DNA from 4 places in the Nocardia sp. NPDC004711 genome. Region 1 is predicted to be linked to each of the others. Evidence: riboswitches for the same ligand, from Rfam matches in the RefSeq annotation. Region 1 holds a riboswitch; each other region holds the start of a gene.

Region 1 (4,286 bases):
CACCGACTGGCGCAGGCGCAGCGGCATGGTCTCCAGACCCTTGAGCAGCGTCCACGCATTGAAGGGGCTCAGCGCCGGACCGGTGTGGCGCATCAGGTTCTTCACCGGGCCGTCGATGTAGTCCTGCGGTCCGAGGATCGCGCCGCCGAGGACGCGGCCCTGCCCGTCGATGTGCTTGGTGCCCGAGTACACGGTGATGTCCGCGCCCAGGTCGAAGCCGCGCTGTAGCAGCGGGGTGGCGAAGACGTTGTCCAGCACCACCTTCGCGCCCGCCGCGTGCGCGAGATCGGAGACCGCGCGCACATCGGTGAGGGTCTGCATGGGGTTGGAGGGGGTCTCGAAGAAGACGGCCTGGGTCGGCACCGACAGCGCCTGCTCCCACTGGTCCAGATCCTCGCCGTCGACGAAGACGGTCTCCACGCCCCAGCGCGGCAGGATCTCGTTGGCCACCACGAAGCAGGAGCCGAACAGGCTGCGTGCCGCCACCAGGCGGTCACCCGCGGCGAGCAGCGCGCCCAGCGCGGTGAACACCGCCGACATGCCGGAGGCCGTCGCGAAACAGGCCTCCGCGCCGTCGATCAGGCGCAGCCGCTCCTCGAACATGGCGACCGTCGGGTTGCCGTAGCGGGAGTAGACGAAGTGCTCGATATCGCCGGTGAAGGACGCCTCGGCCGCCTCGGCGCTCTCGTAGACGAAACCCGAATTGAGGAACAGCGCCTCGGAGGTCTCGTCGAAGCCCGAGCGCCGGGTGCCGCCGCGCACGGCCTGCGTAGCGGGGCCGACGCCCTCGGGGAGCGGTTTGTCGAAGGAACCACCGGTGATCATGATTGCCTCCCTGCGATCCGGCCGGACACGAAACTCATGACTGACGCCAGGGCAGGCCGTCGGCCCGCCAGCCGGTGCCGCCGCGATGCCCCTGACCGTCGAGCGCACCCTCGAAGCCGTCGACCACATTGAAGGCCGGGGCGATGCCGAGGGTGGTGGCGGCGGTGGCCGCGCCGATGGAGCGCTGTCCGGAGCGGCAGATGAAGATGACCGGCGCGACCGAGTCCTGGCCGCGATCGCCGAGCGCCTGCTTCAGCTGATCGGTGAAACGGGCATTGGGCGTGCCGGAGACGTCCACCCACTCGATCAGCGCGGTCGGCCGGCCGATGCCGCTGGTGTCGGGCACCCCGACGAACCGCCACTCGGCTTCGGTGCGCACATCCACCAGCACCGCATCGGGGTTGTCCCGCAACAGTTCCCACGCCTGCTTCGGCGTGATGTCACCCGCGTAGCTCACTTGTACCTCCTGTGAATCCGCACTTGCCGCACCGCTGTCCGATGCGAGGCCAGGTCGTCACCCGGAGCACCCCGCCGCGGAGGAGGGTTGCCGACCAGCCAGCCGGGGCTTGACGCTGGTACTCATGACCTGGGTTGAGAGTGCCGAAAAAACGGCCCCACTGTCAAACCCCGGCCGCGACTTCGGCCGTTGTCAGGAATTGCAGACCAACCAGCGGGAATTCTCCCGGGTGAAGTGCCAGGTCGAGGTGGTCTGGGCGCCGGAGACCGTGAAAGTGACCTGCGCCGTGGCCTTCTCGCCGTCGACGGCCGGGTCGGCCAGCTTGTCGAACGTGACGGTCGCCCCGGTCGCGGCCGCGCCCTTGAGCGGCGAGGCATTCTCGTCGAATCCCTTGCAGGACAGGGTCGGATCGTACTTGCCGGTCTCGCTACGGGACTTGATGAAGTTGCCCGCGGCCACCGCGAGCCGATCGGAATCTGTGACATTCTTCTCAACCGGCGAGACCAGCGTCGCGATCACGATGCCCAGGATCACGACCGCGATGACGCTCGCCGCGACCAGGAACGGCCACATGCTGCGGGCCTCGTTCTGATCGATCGGAACCGCTGTCTCCCCGGCTGTCTCCTCGGCGTCGCTCATGGGTAGATCATGCCTGGTCGCCGCCGTGCGCCCGGCACGGCGTTCCCACGGTTCGGGCCTCGGCATTCCCACAGTTCACGGCCCTGCGCGTGAAGGGCCTCGTGCGCCATCGATAGAATCAGCAGAATTTCCGCCCCAGGCGCGGGAATAGCAAGACTACGCAGCAACGCTGCAGCGTCGGGGGCCAACGGCGGTCACCGAAGCCAGGGCGTCAACTTAGCCTAAGCTAAGAACGACGGCTGAGTTTTGACGACAAGTTAGTTTCGACCCAAAGGGTGCGCGGAAGAATGACCGAACAGAGTGCAGCGACCCGCCCGCTACGCATTGCGATCGTGGGCGCAGGCCCGGCCGGTATTTACGCCGCCGATGCCTTGATGAAGTCCGATGCCGAGGTGAGCATCGACCTCTACGAGCGCATGCCCGCGCCCTTCGGCCTCATCCGCTACGGCGTCGCGCCCGACCACCCGCGCATCAAGGGCATCATCACCGCCCTGCACAAGGTCCTCGACAAGCCGCAGGTCCGCCTGCTGGGCAATATCGACTACGGCGTCGACATCACCCTCGAGGACCTGCGTCAGTTCTACGACGCCGTCATCTTCTCCACCGGCGCCAACGCCGACCGCGCCCTCGAGGTGCCGGGCATCGACCTCGACGGCTCCTACGGCGCCGCCGACTTCGTGTCCTGGTACGACGGCCACCCGGACGTGCCGCGCACCTGGCCGCTGGACGCGGAGAAGGTCGCCGTCCTCGGCGTCGGCAACGTCGCCCTCGACGTGGCCCGCGTGCTCGCCAAGACCGGCGACGAACTGCTGCCCACCGAGATCCCGCCGAACGTCTACGAGGGCCTGCAGGACAACAAGGCCCTCGAGGTCCACGTCTTCGGCCGCCGCGGGCCCGCCCAGGCCAAGTTCACCCCGCTCGAACTGCGCGAACTCGACCACTCCCCGACCATCGAGGTCATCGTCGACCCCGAGGACATCGACTACGACGAGGGTTCCGAGGCCGCGCGCCGCCACTCCAAGCAGGTCGACATGATCTGCAATACGTTGGAGCAGTGGGCCATCCGCGATGTCGGCGACCGCCCGCACAAGCTGTTCCTGCACTTCTTCGAGAACCCGTCGGAGATCCTCGGCGCCGACGGCAAGGTCGTGGGCCTGCGCACCGAGCGCACCCAGCTCGACGGCACCGGAAACTGCAAGGGCACCGGCGAATTCAAGGACTGGGACATCCAGGCCGTGTACCGCGCGGTCGGCTACCTGTCGCAGAACATCCCGCTGCTGCCCTTCGACGACCAGGCCGGCACCGTGCCCAACGAGGCCGGGCGCGTGCTCGTCGACGAGGACGCCGACGGCGCGGCTCGCTACATGCCCGCTACCTACGTGACCGGCTGGATCAAGCGCGGCCCGGTCGGCCTCATCGGCCACACCAAGGGTGACGCCAACGAGACCATCGCCTGCCTGCTCGACGACGCCGCGAACTTCACCCCGGCCGCGCGGCCGGAGCTGGAGGCGGTCACCGAATTCCTCGAGCACAGGGGCATCCCGTTCACCACCTGGGCCGGCTGGTACCGCCTCGACGCGCACGAGCGCGCCCTGGGCGAGCCGCAGGGCCGCGAGCGGGTCAAGGTCGTCGAGCGCGACGAGATGCTCGCCGCCTCCGAACCCGGCAAGGTTTCCTGACCAGCGCCAATCCGGCTGCCGGACAAGGTTGTCCACACATGTCACCGTTCTGAGGCATGCTGATCACGTGTTCGATGCCCATCTCCACATCTTCGATCCGCGGTTCCCGCTGGTCGAGAACGAGGGCTACCTGCCCGACCCGTACACCATCGCCGCTTATCGCAAGCGCATGTCCCGCTTCGATATCGACGGTGGCGCCCTGGTCAGCGGGTCGTTCCAGGGCACCGATCAGAGCTATCTGCTGGCCGCCCTCGCCGAACTCGGCGAGGGCTGGGTCGGTGTCACCAATCTGCACGTGGACGCCACCGACGACGAGATCCTCGAGCTGAACCGGGCCGGAGTGCGGGCCATCCGGTTCAATCTCAAGCGCGCGGGCGGCGACATCGTCGGGCTCACCATGCTGGCGCTGCGGGCCTACGAACTGGCCGGCTGGCATGTGGAGCTCTACATCGACGGGTCCATGCTGGGCTCGCTGGAACCGGTCATCACCAAGCTGCCCAAGCTGTCGATCGACCATCTGGGCATGTCCGACGACTGCCTGCCCTACCTGCTCAACCTGGTCGACCGCGGGGCCAAGGTGAAGGCCTCCGGCTTCGGGCGGGTGGCGATGAATGTGGGCTCGGCGCTGCGCAAGATCCACACCGTCAACCCCGAGGCCCTGATGTTCGGCACCGACCTGCCCGGCA
Region 2 (4,286 bases), on a different contig from region 1:
AGGAAGTTCACGCCCGGAACGGTTTTCAGGCCGTAGCGCAGGCGATGGGTGAGGTACTGCTCATGCTCGAGCACGGTGGTCTCGTCCAGCTCGGCGAGGGTGTCGCAGGCCGCGGCCAGGGCGGCGACGCCCAGCACGTTCGGGGAACCGGCCTCGTGGCGCTGCGGGGCGGGAGCCCATTCGACGCTCTCGGTGCTCACCGAGCGCACCGCGCCGCCGCCGGCCAGGTAGGGCTCGGCCGCGTCCAGCCAGTCCCGGCGGCCGGCCAGCACGCCCGCGCCGAACGGGGCATAGGTCTTGTGACCGGAGAAGGCCAGGTAGTCGATGCCGGTGGTGCGCAGGTCGATTCGGCGGTGCGGGGCCAGCTGGGCGGCGTCCACCAGGATGCGGGTGCCGCACTGGTGGGCGATCCAGGCCAGCCGCTCCAGCGGCAGCAGTTCGCCGGTCACATTGGAGGCGCCCGTAACCGCCAGCAGCGCAGCGGGTTTCGAGCACAGCTCGGCGACCAGCCGCTGGATGGTCTCCTCGATGGTATCCGCGACCGGAACCACCCGGCGGCCGCGCCGGGTCCAGGGCAGCAGGTTGGCGTGGTGCTCGACGTCCAGCACCACGGTGTCGCCGGGCACGCAGGCGGCGAGCAGGTTCAGTGAGTCGGTGGTGTTGCGGGTGAACACCACCACCTGGTCCTCGGCCGCGTTCAGGAAGCGGGCGACCGAACCGCGGGCCGACTCGTAGCAGTCGGTGGAGACCCGGGAGGCGTAACCCGCGCCGCGGTGCACGCTGGCGTAGTAGGGCAGCAGATCCGAGACCCGGTCGGTGACCTGCCGCAATGCGGGTGCGCTGGCGGCGTAGTCGAAGTTGGCGTAGCCGGCCGTCCCGCCCTGGACCAGCGGGACCCGCAGGTCACAGCCGGAGACATCGGCGAGGGCGGCACAGGTCTGGTCGGCGAAAGCAGTCATCACGAAATCCCGTCGGATTCATGGACGCGCGATCGGGAAAAGAGAAATCGATCGAGAGTCCGCGCTTGCCGCGCCCGGTCGGGCGTCGGCCCGGTCGTCACCCGGAGCACCCCACCGCGGAGGAGGGTTGCCGACCAGCAAGCCGGGGCTTCGCGCTGGTACTCATGACCTGATTGCAGAGACTGGCAGACGGCTCGCGGGCTTGTCAACCCCGCCCGGTCGTGGCGGCCGCCGTCACGATTTGCGGGCCGCCCCGCAGCGTTCCAGGTCGGGCACCCGGACGTCGCGCCCGATCGGGTCGAGATAGCTCGCGGTGTACTCCGGTCCGCCCGCTTGCTCGACCTCGCACCAACCGTGGTCGGCCAGCAGTGCCGGGACCTGGTCCGGAAGCATACCGAAGGTCCAGAGTCGTTGCCGCGCCACGAATCTGCGGTAGGTGGCGGCGCAGCCCTGGAGGTTGGTGCCGTCCAGAAAGTCCTGCCGGATGTAGCTGAAGATGAGCTCGCTGCCGGTGGGGGCCTCGGCGAGAGCTGAAAAGGTGTCGCGCACAGCGGGTTCGGTCAGGTACTGCGTGACGCCCTCCCAGAGGGAGAGGGTCCTCGCGTCGGTGCGGTAGCCGTGCTCGGTCAGCGCGGTGCCGAGGTCATCGGTTTCGAAGTCGATCGAGACCTGAGTCACGCTGTCGGGCAATGCTATTCGCTTCCGCTTCTGGGCGATGTTGATCGGCAGATCCACTTCGAAGGCGGGAAGTCCGGCGGGCGCCGCCAATCGGGTACGCCTTGGTGTCGAGTCCCGCGCCGAGTACCACGATCGCCTCGATGCCGTGGGCGATCGCAGCTCCGGTCCAATCGTCGAAATACCGTTTGCGGCAGGTGAGGCTCTCCCAGGCGCCGACTCCCTCTCGGCTCATGCCCGAGCGCAGTAGGCGTCGCCCGGCGGGTCGGCGCGCGATCGACCGCCACGCGGCGGGCAGGCTGCGCACGACATGCTGGAGCGTCGCCGGTCGGTGTGACGAACGGCGCGACCGTTGTGACTCGCAGCCGCCTTCCAGAGGGCAGGGGTGCCAATCAGGTTGGGGATAACCGGATCTCACCGGGTTCCCGGGCAGTATGGAGCGGCCGGCCTCCGGCCGTCCCCACCTGGTGCTCCAAGCGCGTCCGCAGGCCCATCGGCGCAGGTAGCATGGGCTGCGCCCGCGCGTGTGATGTGCAGTTCGCACGATGTCGCGCCGCGGGGCGTCTGCTGCAAGTTCGGTTCTTCCGGATCTTCCCGACCACGTGGCCGCACGGCCTGGATACAGGGAGGTATTCACATGAAGGCGATCGTGGTGACGGACCGGGCCGCTGGAACGGCCGGGATGACGTTGGTGGAGCGGCCCGATCCGGATGCGGCGAGGTTCGCGAGCCTCTCGGGCGCGAGCTACGGCGATGTCATCGTCGAGGTTCATGCGTCGGGATTCACCGGGGATGAGTTGGAGTGGCCCTCGACCTGGGTCGATCGGCTCGGCCGGGACCGGACGCCGTCGATCCCCGGGCACGAGCTGGCCGGGGTGGTCAGCGCTCTCGGCTATGGCACCACCGGCCTGTCGGTGGGGCAGCGGGTGTTCGGGCTGACGGACTGGACTCGTGACGGCACGCTGGCGGAGTACGTGGTCGTCGAGGCACGTAATCTCGCGCCGCTGCCGGGCGACATCGACTTCACGGTGGGCGCGGGCGTCACGATGGCGGGCTTGACCGCCTGGCAGGGGCTGTTCGAGCACGGCCGGCTTCAGGCGGGGCAGAGCGTCCTCGTGCACGGTGCAGCCGGCGTAGTCGGGTCGATGGCAGCCCAGCTCGCACGTGAGGCCGGCGCCTACGTCATCGGCACCGGGCGCGCGGCCGGCCGGCAGACCGCGCTCGACTTCGGGGCGCACGAGTTCGTCGACCTTCAGAACGACTCTCTGGACGACATCGGCGGAGTCGATCTGGTCTTCGATGTCATCGGCGGAGACATCCAGAAGCGGTCGGCGGATCTCGTTCGAGCCGGAGGAACGCTGGTGACCGTCACCGGGCCGCCCGAGGCGCGACCCGCCCGCGGACTGGCGATCGACTTCGTCGTCGTATCCGACCGCACCCAACTCGGTGAGATCGCCCAGCGGGTGCGCGACGGACGAGTGCGGACGAACATCGGCACGGTTGCGACCCTCGACGACGCCGTCGCCGCCTTCAACCCCACCGAGCGACGCAAGGGAAAGACGGTCATCCGCGTTCGTTCGTGAGGACCCTGGATAGCGACCGGTCCAAGGCCGACGGCGCCTCGGTTTCCGCCACTGTCCGAGCCCGGGGTGTCGGCTTCGGAGGCACCTGCACCCTTCTCATGCTTGCGATAAAGCCCCGGTGCGGCTCTCATGCTTGCGATAAAGCCCCGGTGCGGCGCAGCCGATAGAGGTGGACCATCCTGGCCGCCACCTTCAGCATGGGCACGTCTTCGATGATGGTCCAACCTGGGAATGCGGCCGTGATGTCTGCCGGTGCGGCGCCGCGTGGCAGTGGGCCATGGCGGCCCAGTTCGAATGCGACCATGAGCAGGGTTGCGTCTGCGGCGGCGGCGATGTCCACCTGCCGGCCCATGGTGTGCCGTTCGGGGTCGGTGAGGCCGTGGAAGACACCGAAGTCCAGAATCAGCCGGTATCCCGTGCCGACCTCGGCCGGGAGGGCGGTGATATCGCCTTCCAGGAAGCGGGCATCGACGCCGGCGGCGCGGGCGCGTCTGGTAGCGAGCCGGATCGCCTTCGGCACGATGTCGACCCCGGTGACCCGCCAGCCGCGGCGGGCCAGTTCCACGGCGTGCCCGCCGGTGCCGCAGCCGAGATCCAAGGCGGTCCCGGCGGGCGGCTGTGCTCCCGCCTGCTCCTGGTCGAATTCGGCGGCCAGTATGCGGGATACATCGCGCTGCCGGGCCGCTGCTTCCCATGGGCGAAATCCCAGCGCATGCGCTACCCGATACCTGAAAACGCCCATGCTCGGTCCTCCTACGTGGGTCATGATGGGCAACTCGGAACCGCGGTAGGCGCGGCATCGTCATCGGTGGGCCGCGATCGTCTGGAGGATAGGGGATCGGGTCGGCGCTGATCGTCAGCGGTTCGGAAGGCGATCGCTGTCCGAACGGGAGTCTCCCGCCGGCCGACCCATCGTTGTGACTCGCACACGACCGTATCGGAAAAATCGTCCGAAAGTTGGATCGGGTGGGCCGCAAAGTTCGAATCGCGCGAACGTTGCTGGGGCGTATGGTCGGTGTCGAAGTTAGGGTAGCCAAAGTGGTGTGCCCCCGAGTTGACCACGAGGAGCC
Region 3 (4,286 bases), on a different contig from region 1:
AGCGCGTCACGGCAATTCGCGTGAAACGGACACGATACGCGAGGTAACGCGCCTCCGGTGAGGCAGCGGAGATGCAGCGGACGGGCAGCGTTGTTTCAGCGGTCCGACTCGCGCTGGGCGCGGGCCAGGTCCATCGTCTCCAGCATGAGCTTGCCGACCGCCTCGGTCTCGGTCAGGAACCCGTCGTGACCGTCCCGGGACCGGATGATCTCCAGCCCTTTGGAACCCGGCAGCAGATCGGCCAGCTCCTGCTGGGTACGCAGCGGATACAGTCGATCCGAGTCCACCCCGCCGACCACGCACGGCACCGGCGTGGACCCCAGCGCCGCCACGACACCGCCGCGGCCACGGCCCACGTCGTGGCGGTTCATAGCCTCGGTGAGCAGCACGTAGGTGGCCGGGTCGAACCGCGAGATCAGCTTGTCGGCCTGGTACTCCAGATAGCTCTCCACCGCGTAACGCCCACCCGCCCACGGGTCCTCGTCGCCCTGGGCATGGTTCTCGAAGCGGTGGTCGAGCTCGAACTCGGTGCGATAGGTCAGGTGCGCGATGCGCCGGGCGACGCCCATGCCGGTCATCGGGGCGCGCCCGGTGCCGTGGTAGTTGCCACCCTGCCAGTCCGGATCGGCCGTGATGGCCGCGATCTGGGTGGTCTGGGTGCCGATCTGGTCGGCGGTGCCGCGCGGGCCGACCGCCAGCACCAGGGCCGCCCCAACCCGTTCGGGCCGGGCGATCATCCATTCCAGCACCCGCATGCCGCCCATGGAGCCGCCCACCACGGCGGCCAGGCGGTCGATGCCGAGCAGGTCGAACAGCGTGATCTCGGCGGTCACCTGATCGCGGATGGAGATCTCGGGAAATCGTGCGCCCCAAGGCTTTCCGTCCGCCGCCAGCGAGGACGGCCCGGTGCTGCCCTTACATCCGCCGAGCACATTGGTGGCGATGACGCACCACTCGTGGGTGTCCACCGGCGCGCCGGGGCCCACGATGCCGTCCCACCAGCCGGCCTGGCCGTGGTGCACGTCGGCGGGGCCCACCACGTGCGAATCACCGGTCAGCGCGTGCTCCACGAGCACCACGTTGTCCGCGTTCGCCGATAGTTCGCCCCACCGCTGCACAGCCAGCGTGACATCGGGAATGACGGCTCCGGTCTCGAGCTCGACATCCCCGATGGCAATGCTGCCGAGCGTCCCGTCGGGCGGCGGCAGCAGCAGCTCCGCCGCGTGCCGGGACGTGTTCGATTCGATGTTCACGGTCAATTTGCCGCCGCCGTCAGTCCGGCGCGCAGATCCGCCAGGATGTCACCGATCCCCTCGATACCCACGGCCAGCCGGACCAGACCAGGTGTGACACCGGAAGCCAGTTGCTCGGCGGGCGTCAGCTGGGAATGCGTGGTGGAGGCCGGATGGATGACGAGCGAGCGCACGTCCCCGATGTTAGCGACATGGCTGTGCAGCACCAGCGCCTCCACGAACTTCTTGCCGGCGTCCACGCCGCCGGCCAGCTCGAAGGAGACGATGGCGCCGACACCCTTGGGCGCCAGCTGTTTGCCCCGCTCGAACCACGGGGAGCTGGGCAGTCCTGCGTAGTAGACCTTCTCGACGCCGGGCTGCTCGGTCAGGAACTCGGCCACGGCCTGGGCATTGGCCACGTGCCGTTCGACGCGCAGGCTCAGCGTCTCGATGCCCTGCGCGATGAGGAAGGCGTTGAACGGCGACACCGCCGCACCCAGATCGCGCAGCAACTGCACCCGCGCCTTGAGCGCGTAGGCCGGTGCGCCGAGATCGGCGAACACGGCGCCGTGGTAGCTGGGATCCGGGGTGGTGAAACCCGGGAAGCGGGACTCACCCGCCGCGTCCCGCACGGTCCAGTCGAAGTTGCCGCCGTCCACGATCACGCCCGCGACCGCGGAGCCGTGCCCGCCCAGGTATTTGGTGGCCGAGTGCACGACGATGTCCGCGCCCAGTCGCAGCGGCTGGATCAGGTACGGCGTGGCGACGGTGTTGTCCACGATCAGCGGCACGCCCGCCGCGTGCGCGACCTCGGCGATGCCGGGGATGTCGAGCACCGAGCTGCTCGGATTGGCGACGGTCTCGCCGTAGAACGCCTTGGTGTTGGGCCGCACGGCCGTGCGCCACTGCTCGAGATCGTCCGGATCCTCGACGAAGCTGACCTCGATGCCCAGCTTGGGCAGCGAGTAGTGCAGCAGGTTGTAGGTGCCGCCGTACAGGTGCGGGCTGGCCACGATGTGGTCGCCGGCCTGCGCCAGATTCAGGATCGCGTAGGTTTCCGCGGCCTGACCGGAGGCCAGCAGCAGCGCGGCCACACCGCCCTCGAGCGCGGCGATGCGCTGCTCCACCGCGTCCTGGGTGGGGTTCATGATGCGGGTGTAGATATTGCCCGGCTCGGCGAGCCCGAACAGCGCGGCGGCGTGATCGGTGTCGCGGAAGGCGTAGGAGGTGGTCTGGTAGATGGGCAGGGCGCGGGCTCCGGTGGCCGGATCGGGAGCCTGTCCGGCGTGAATCTGCTTGGTCTCGAAGGACCAGCCGGCCGGATCCAGGGTGCCGTCAGCCGAGACGGCCGCGGGCGCGGTCGAGTCACTCATGTGTTCTGCTCCAAAAACAAGGTCGCCGAATGGCGGAAGTTTGACGTTACCGAGAGGCGAATGGGCTTCGACAACAACACATTTCGGTAGACCTCCTAGTTGCGCTTGCGTTCGGCCTTCGAACGCCGGGTCTGCACCCGGAGCACCCCACCGCAGCTGGAGGGTTGCCGATCAGCAAGCCGGGGCCTTAACGCTGATGCTCTTGACCTGTTGCGCGATTCTAGCGGGCGGACGCCGCTGTTTCGGAAGTGGGGCTGGCCACAGCGGGCCCCGCGCAGGTGCGCACGAATTCGTGATACGCGCCGACCACGGCCTCCGCCATGCTGCGCGGTGACTCGATCAGACGCTCGTCGGCGAAGCCGGAATCGGAGTCCGATTCGGTGCCGGCCCGCATGATGGCGTGGAAGGTGCCGAGCAGCAGCCGAACTCGCAGATCCGCGACGGTGGTGCCGAGGCGTTCGGCCAGCACCTGCGCGGTCTGCTCGGTCTTGTTCTCGGTGGCGGCCATGCTGCACGCCCGCACCGCGGCGGTGGACCGGATGATGCGCTGCATCTGCTGGAACCAGCGGAAGGGCAGCGGTTCGTCGTGGTCGACGACGCGGTCCACAATGGACAGGAAGCTGTCCAGCAGCGCTTTCAGCTCGTTGCCGGTGCTCGGCTGCTCGCGCAGCGCGTCCGCGTGTGCCCGCGCCCAGTCGGCGATGGGCGCGATGACGATGTCTTCCTTGCTGTCGAAGTACCGGTTCACGGTGCGCGGCGAGACGTCGGCCTCGTCGGCGATCTGTTCCACGGTGGTGGCGTCGAAGCCCTGGGCGTCGCACAGCCGCAGGGCGACGTCGATGATCCGCGCCCGGGTCTGTTCCTTCTTCCGCTCACGCAGGCCCGGCCGGTGACGTGCGATCACACCGAGGTGAGTTGACAACTCCGACATACCTCCATGGTAGGGGTTCGGGCGCTTCTCACGTCCCATTATGCCAAATGTCGCAGCACGACAAATTTCTCTTGACGTCAATTGGCCTTGAGGGTCAAGATTGTCGAGGGTGTCCCGGACCGTCCGTGAGGAGACGACATGACCGCCGCGACAGAAACACTCGAAGACCGATCACACAGCTCGGACCAGCGCGGAGCCGCGCGCTGGTGGGCCCTGGGCGTACTCGCCATGGCCCAGCTGATGGTGGTGCTGGACGCCACCATCGTCACCATCTCCATGCCGTTCGCCCAGCGTGACCTGGGCATCAGCGACGGCGACCGGCAATGGGTGCTCACCGCCTACACGCTGATCTTCGGCGGCCTGCTGCTGCTCGGCGGCCGCCTCGCCGACTACCTGGGCCGCCGCCGCATGTTCCTGATCGGCCTGGTCGGCTTCGCCGGGGCGTCGGCGCTGGCCGGGCTCGCGCAGAACGGCGCGGAACTCTTCGCCGGGCGCGGGCTGCAGGGCGCGTTCGCCGCCCTGCTCGCGCCGGCCGCGCTGTCACTGGTGTCGGTCACCTTCACCGAGGCCAAAGAGCGCGCTCGCGCGTTCGGCGTCTTCGCGGGTGTGTCCGCGGGTGGCGCGGCCATCGGCCTGATCGTGGGCGGCGCGCTCACCGAATACGCCAACTGGCGCTGGTGCCTGCTGGTCAACACCCCGATCGCGCTGATCGCCTTCCTCGGTGCGCTCGCCTTCGTGGTCCGGGACGTG
Region 4 (4,286 bases), on a different contig from region 1:
ATGCCCAGCGTCGCGATGGCCACATAGTGCCCGCCCAGCCGCCACAGCGGCGCGGCCAGCACCGAGGAGGCCACGGCCGCGACGAGGCCCGCGGCCACGATGGCGGACAGGAAGGCCCAGCCGTGCGACACCGTCAGCACCGCCGAGGTGTACGCGCCGATGGCGATGGGACCCGCCTGCCCGATGGCCAGCTGTCCCGCCGACCCGGCCACCAGCGTCATGGAGACCGCGATGATGGCGTAGGCCAGGATCTGGGTGCCCACCGAGATGCCGTAGTCGTCCGCGATCAGCGGAATCGCCACGCCCGCAACGGCGAACGCGATCAGAGCATGCCACCAGCGGACCCGCAATTCCCGTCCCGACCCGAGGAAGGTGCCGGTCATGGGCTCGGATTCGATGGCGGGCGGCCGGGCGAGCAGGCCGCCGGGCCGCAGCACCAGGAAGATCACCAGCAGGCCGAAGGTGATCAGATCCCGGTAGCCGTCACCGAACCAGTAGATGCCGAAAGCCTCCACCAGCCCGAGCACGAAGCCGCCGATGACCGCGCCCGGAATCGACCCCAGCCCGCCGATGGTCGCGGCCACGAAGCCGGTCATGCCGACGATGCCACCGCTGGTCGGCGAGATGTTCGAGTTGTAGAGGCCGACGAAGATGCCCGCCAGCCCGCCCAGTCCGGAGGCGATGGCGAAGGCCAGCGCCTGCACCCGGCCCACACCGATGCCCATCTGCGCGGCGGCGTCCGGGTCCTGCGCGGTAGCGCGAATGGCCAGGCCGTGGCGGCTGTAGCGCAGGAACGCCCACAGTCCCGCCATCACCGTGAGGGTGAGGGCGAACATGACCACATCGGAGGTGCCGAACCGCACGCCGCCGGCCCGGAAGTTGTTGGTGGGCAAAACCTCTGGGAAGGGCCGGGTGTCGGGTCCGAATACCAGGGCGACCACGTTCTCGATGATCAGCCCGACCGCCACCGTCGCCAGCAGGGCGGCAATGGCCGGGGCCCGCCGCAGCGGCCGCACCGCCAGGATGTCGATGGCGACGCCGACCAGCGCCGTCGCCGCCACCACCACGATCAGCGCGGCCCACCAGGGCACGCCGTGCTGGGCGATCAGCCACCAGCCCAGCACCGAACCGAACGCGAAGATCGAGCCGTGCGCGAAGTTGATGACATTGCTGACCCCGAAGATGAGGGTGATGCCCACGGCGATGAGCGCGTACGCATTGCCGTGCACCAGACCCGCGATGAGCGTGTCGAACATCTATTTGGCGCTTCCGACCGGCACGAATTTGCCGCTGCGCAGTTCCAGCTCGATCGGCTTCACGCCGGTGGGCCGTCGCGTCTGCTGATCGAAGGCGAAGGTGCCCAGCCCGATTCCGTCGAAGTCCTTGATCTCGCGCAGGCCCTTCAGCACGCCCTCGCGAGTGGCGCCGCCGGTCTTGGCGGCCTTCACCAGCACGTTCAGCGCGTCGTAGGCGTAGACGTTGAAATCGCCGGGGTCCGTGTTGAACTTGGCCCGGAACTTGGTGACGAAGCTCTGGATCTTGGGGCTCGGATCCGACGGCGTGAAGACGCCGTTCACGATGTCGCCCTCGGCCGCCGCACCCGCCAGATCGATGAACTGCGGGGTGTTCTGGCCGGCGAAGAGCTGCCCGGTGAACCCGACATCACGCAGCTGCTTGACCACCAGCGCGCCGTCCGGGCCGTAGCCGAGGTGCACGAAGGCGTCCGGGTTGGCGTCGCGGCCCTTGATCAGCACCGGCCGGAAGTCCTGCGAATCCGGCAGGATGGCCGAGGAGTAGGCGATCTCGATGCCCTTCTCCTTGGCGAACTGCTCGAAGAATTTGAAAGCCTGCTTGCCCCAGTCGGTTTCGAGGTAGACGACGGAGACCTTCTTCGCCTTGGATCGCACCCACTCGGCATTGCGCTCCATGTACACGTCCAGCGTGATGGAGGGGCTCCAGGAGTAGTCGCCGCCCTTGGTGAAATCCACCGAGGAGTTGGTGAACCCGTACTGCACCAGCTTGCCGCGGTTGTACACCGGCGAGGCCGCGATGGAGGCGGGCGAGGAGAAGTCGCCGAGCTCGGCGATGATGGACTTGTCGCCCACGAACTTGGTGGCGATCGGCACCGTCTGCTTCGGATCCGACTGCGAATCCTCCCATTTCAGCGCGACCTTCTTGCCGTCGATCCCGCCCGCCGCATTGATCTCGTCCAGGGCCAGGTCGAAGCCCTGCTGCCAGAGCCGCCCGTACTCGGCCGACCCGCCCGTCTTCGGGCCCGACACCCCGAAGTACACGGTGTCCGCCTTGCTGTCCGACGACTCGTTCCCGCACGCCGACAGCAGCCCCGCCGCCGCGGTCGCCGCCGCCACACCCACCAACACCCGGAATCCACGCGACCCGGACCAGTTCCTGCTCATTGCTACCTCTGCACTCGTGCACCGACACCGCGCCGGGGCATGGGGACTCGACCGCGACCGCCGAAGGCGTACGGTGCGGGAAAGAGAATCGCCCGCATGGAATTCGGGCGCCGGGCCTCAGCCGTTGGCCGGGCGGCATCCAGACATGGACCTGTGCTCCTTCGACTAGCGCTTGCGGGGTCCGCGTGGACGCCGCCTGGTCGTCACCCGGGGCACCCCACCGCCGCGCGAGGGTTGCCGATCAGCGAGCCGGGGCTCGAACATGCTGATACTCGTGACCGTGGGCAGAACGGTAGCCGCGGCCACCCCGCGCCGACACCATTCGAATCACCCTGATGCCAACGACCCGTCCGCACCGACGAGAGGAAAGCCCTTGCCACCCCTGCAAATTGCCGTCTGCGGCCCCAGCACCTGCACCGACTCCGAGTCCACGGCCGCCCGCGAGGTGGGCCGGCTGCTCGCCGCGGCGGGTGCGACCGTGCTGTGCGGTGGCGGTTCGGGCGTGATGGCCGCGGTCACCGAGGGCGCTTCCGGCGCAGGCGGACTCGTCCTCGGCATCCGTCCCGACACGGATCGTGACGCGGTCTGCCCGGGCCTGTCCGCGGCGATCTATACGAATATGGGTGAGGCCCGCAATACGATCCTGGTGGCCTCGGCCGACGCGGTCATCGTCATCGGCGGCTCGTGGGGCACCCTGTCCGAGCTGGCATTGGCGAACCACCGCGGTATCCCGGTCGTATCACTGCGCGGCTGGCAGGTACGCGATGCCGACGGCCACGCGGTCGACGCCTCGATCCCCGCCCTCGACCCCTCGCACGCCGTGGCCCTCGCGCTCGCCCCGCCGATCTATCCGTGAGCACCCGCACCGCGCGCGGCCGGTGCGCCGAGAGCGGTTGCGAGTCGGCCGGTTACGCGGCGAGGTGGGCGGTCAGCCAGCGCGGGAACTCGGTCAGATCGCCGAGCACCACATCCGCGCCCGCGGCCGACAGCTCCTCGGCCGCATAGGGCCCGGTGGTCACCGCCACCGACACCGCGTCGGCCACCTTGGCCGCCCGCACATCGCCGAGATGATCCCCCACATAGATCGAGGCCCCGCGCTCCCGCAGCACCTCGCCCTTCTCCTCCGCCCAGGCCCCGCCGACCAATTCGTCGACCGCCAGCCCGAGATGATCGAGATGCAACTGCGCGTGCGGCCCGTTCTTCGCCGTGATCACCAGCACCCGCCCACCGGCCCGATGCACCGCCGCCAGCGCGTCGACCACCCCCGGCAGATGCTCCGCCGCGTGCACCGCCAGATCCGGATACAACTCCCGGTACATCGCGACGATCCCCGGCACCTCGTGCTCCGGGAACCACTGCGCCGCCTCGTGCGCCAGCGGCGGCCCGAGCCGCGACACCACCAGCTCCGAATCGATCGCCACCCCGGTCCTGGCGGCCACCGCATCCCACACCGCCGCAATCCCCGGCCGCGAATCGATCAGCGTCATATCCAGGTCGAACCCGACCACCAGCCCACCGGCGACTGCACCCGAACGATCAACACTCACCCCCAGACCCTACGACCCACGTCCACCCACCCGACCACGGCCACAGCCGACCACCGTCGCACCCACTCGGGACCGTGCATGACACCCACCGGCCGCGCCGACCCGATCGGTACAGCCCGGGCGCTGAGTAGACCGGCACCACCCGCGCTCGCCCGGGCTACGGCATTCATGGAATCCGGCAGGCCGTTCCGTGACGACCTGGGCAGCGGGCTCTCCCGGGACGGAAAATCGCGGGCATGTCCGTTGCGACCCGAATTAGTCTCGGGCGCATGCCAAGTGATCAGGGAACGCTTTTCTGTGGGACGGAGCTGGCGGCGCGGAT

What was found. A riboswitch is a leader RNA that binds a small molecule or an ion and turns the genes downstream of it on or off. The one in region 1 is predicted to bind S-adenosylmethionine.
Region 2: it holds a riboswitch for S-adenosylmethionine, as region 1 does, so the genes downstream of both, ACWEKS_RS09720 (aminotransferase class V-fold PLP-dependent enzyme) here and ACWEKS_RS20765 (rhodanese-like domain-containing protein) in region 1, are expected to answer to the same signal.
Region 3: it holds a riboswitch for S-adenosylmethionine, as region 1 does, so the genes downstream of both, ACWEKS_RS02550 (bifunctional o-acetylhomoserine/o-acetylserine sulfhydrylase) here and ACWEKS_RS20765 (rhodanese-like domain-containing protein) in region 1, are expected to answer to the same signal.
Region 4: it holds a riboswitch for S-adenosylmethionine, as region 1 does, so the genes downstream of both, ACWEKS_RS23620 (ABC transporter substrate-binding protein) here and ACWEKS_RS20765 (rhodanese-like domain-containing protein) in region 1, are expected to answer to the same signal.

What each region holds. Positions count from the first base shown of each region.
Region 1 is NZ_JBSGCB010000019.1:75,670-79,955, reverse strand. Features, by position in the region: gene ACWEKS_RS20770 (O-succinylhomoserine sulfhydrylase) at 1-825, opposite strand, end outside; gene ACWEKS_RS20765 (rhodanese-like domain-containing protein) at 860-1,282, opposite strand; SAM riboswitch class IV at 1,297-1,412, opposite strand; gene ACWEKS_RS20760 (Rv0361 family membrane protein) at 1,475-1,921, opposite strand; gene ACWEKS_RS20755 (FAD-dependent oxidoreductase) at 2,209-3,600, shown strand; gene ACWEKS_RS20750 (amidohydrolase family protein) at 3,668-4,286, shown strand, end outside.
Region 2 is NZ_JBSGCB010000008.1:65,276-69,561, reverse strand. Features, by position in the region: gene ACWEKS_RS09720 (aminotransferase class V-fold PLP-dependent enzyme) at 1-959, opposite strand, end outside; SAM riboswitch class IV at 1,016-1,129, opposite strand; gene ACWEKS_RS09715 (class I SAM-dependent methyltransferase) at 1,194-1,727, opposite strand; partial or broken gene ACWEKS_RS09710 (class I SAM-dependent methyltransferase) at 1,750-1,941, opposite strand; gene ACWEKS_RS09705 (NADP-dependent oxidoreductase) at 2,272-3,216, shown strand; gene ACWEKS_RS09700 (class I SAM-dependent methyltransferase) at 3,344-3,958, opposite strand.
Region 3 is NZ_JBSGCB010000002.1:214,583-218,868, forward strand. Features, by position in the region: gene metX (homoserine O-acetyltransferase MetX) at 96-1,214, opposite strand; gene ACWEKS_RS02550 (bifunctional o-acetylhomoserine/o-acetylserine sulfhydrylase) at 1,256-2,605, opposite strand; SAM riboswitch class IV at 2,702-2,813, opposite strand; gene ACWEKS_RS02555 (TetR/AcrR family transcriptional regulator) at 2,826-3,536, opposite strand; gene ACWEKS_RS02560 (MFS transporter) at 3,675-4,286, shown strand, end outside.
Region 4 is NZ_JBSGCB010000022.1:147,845-152,130, forward strand. Features, by position in the region: gene ACWEKS_RS23615 (ABC transporter permease) at 1-1,256, opposite strand, end outside; gene ACWEKS_RS23620 (ABC transporter substrate-binding protein) at 1,257-2,417, opposite strand; SAM riboswitch class IV at 2,581-2,697, opposite strand; gene ACWEKS_RS23625 (SLOG cluster 4 domain-containing protein) at 2,791-3,273, shown strand; gene ACWEKS_RS23630 (HAD family hydrolase) at 3,326-3,964, opposite strand; gene ACWEKS_RS23635 (GNAT family N-acetyltransferase) at 4,234-4,286, shown strand, end outside.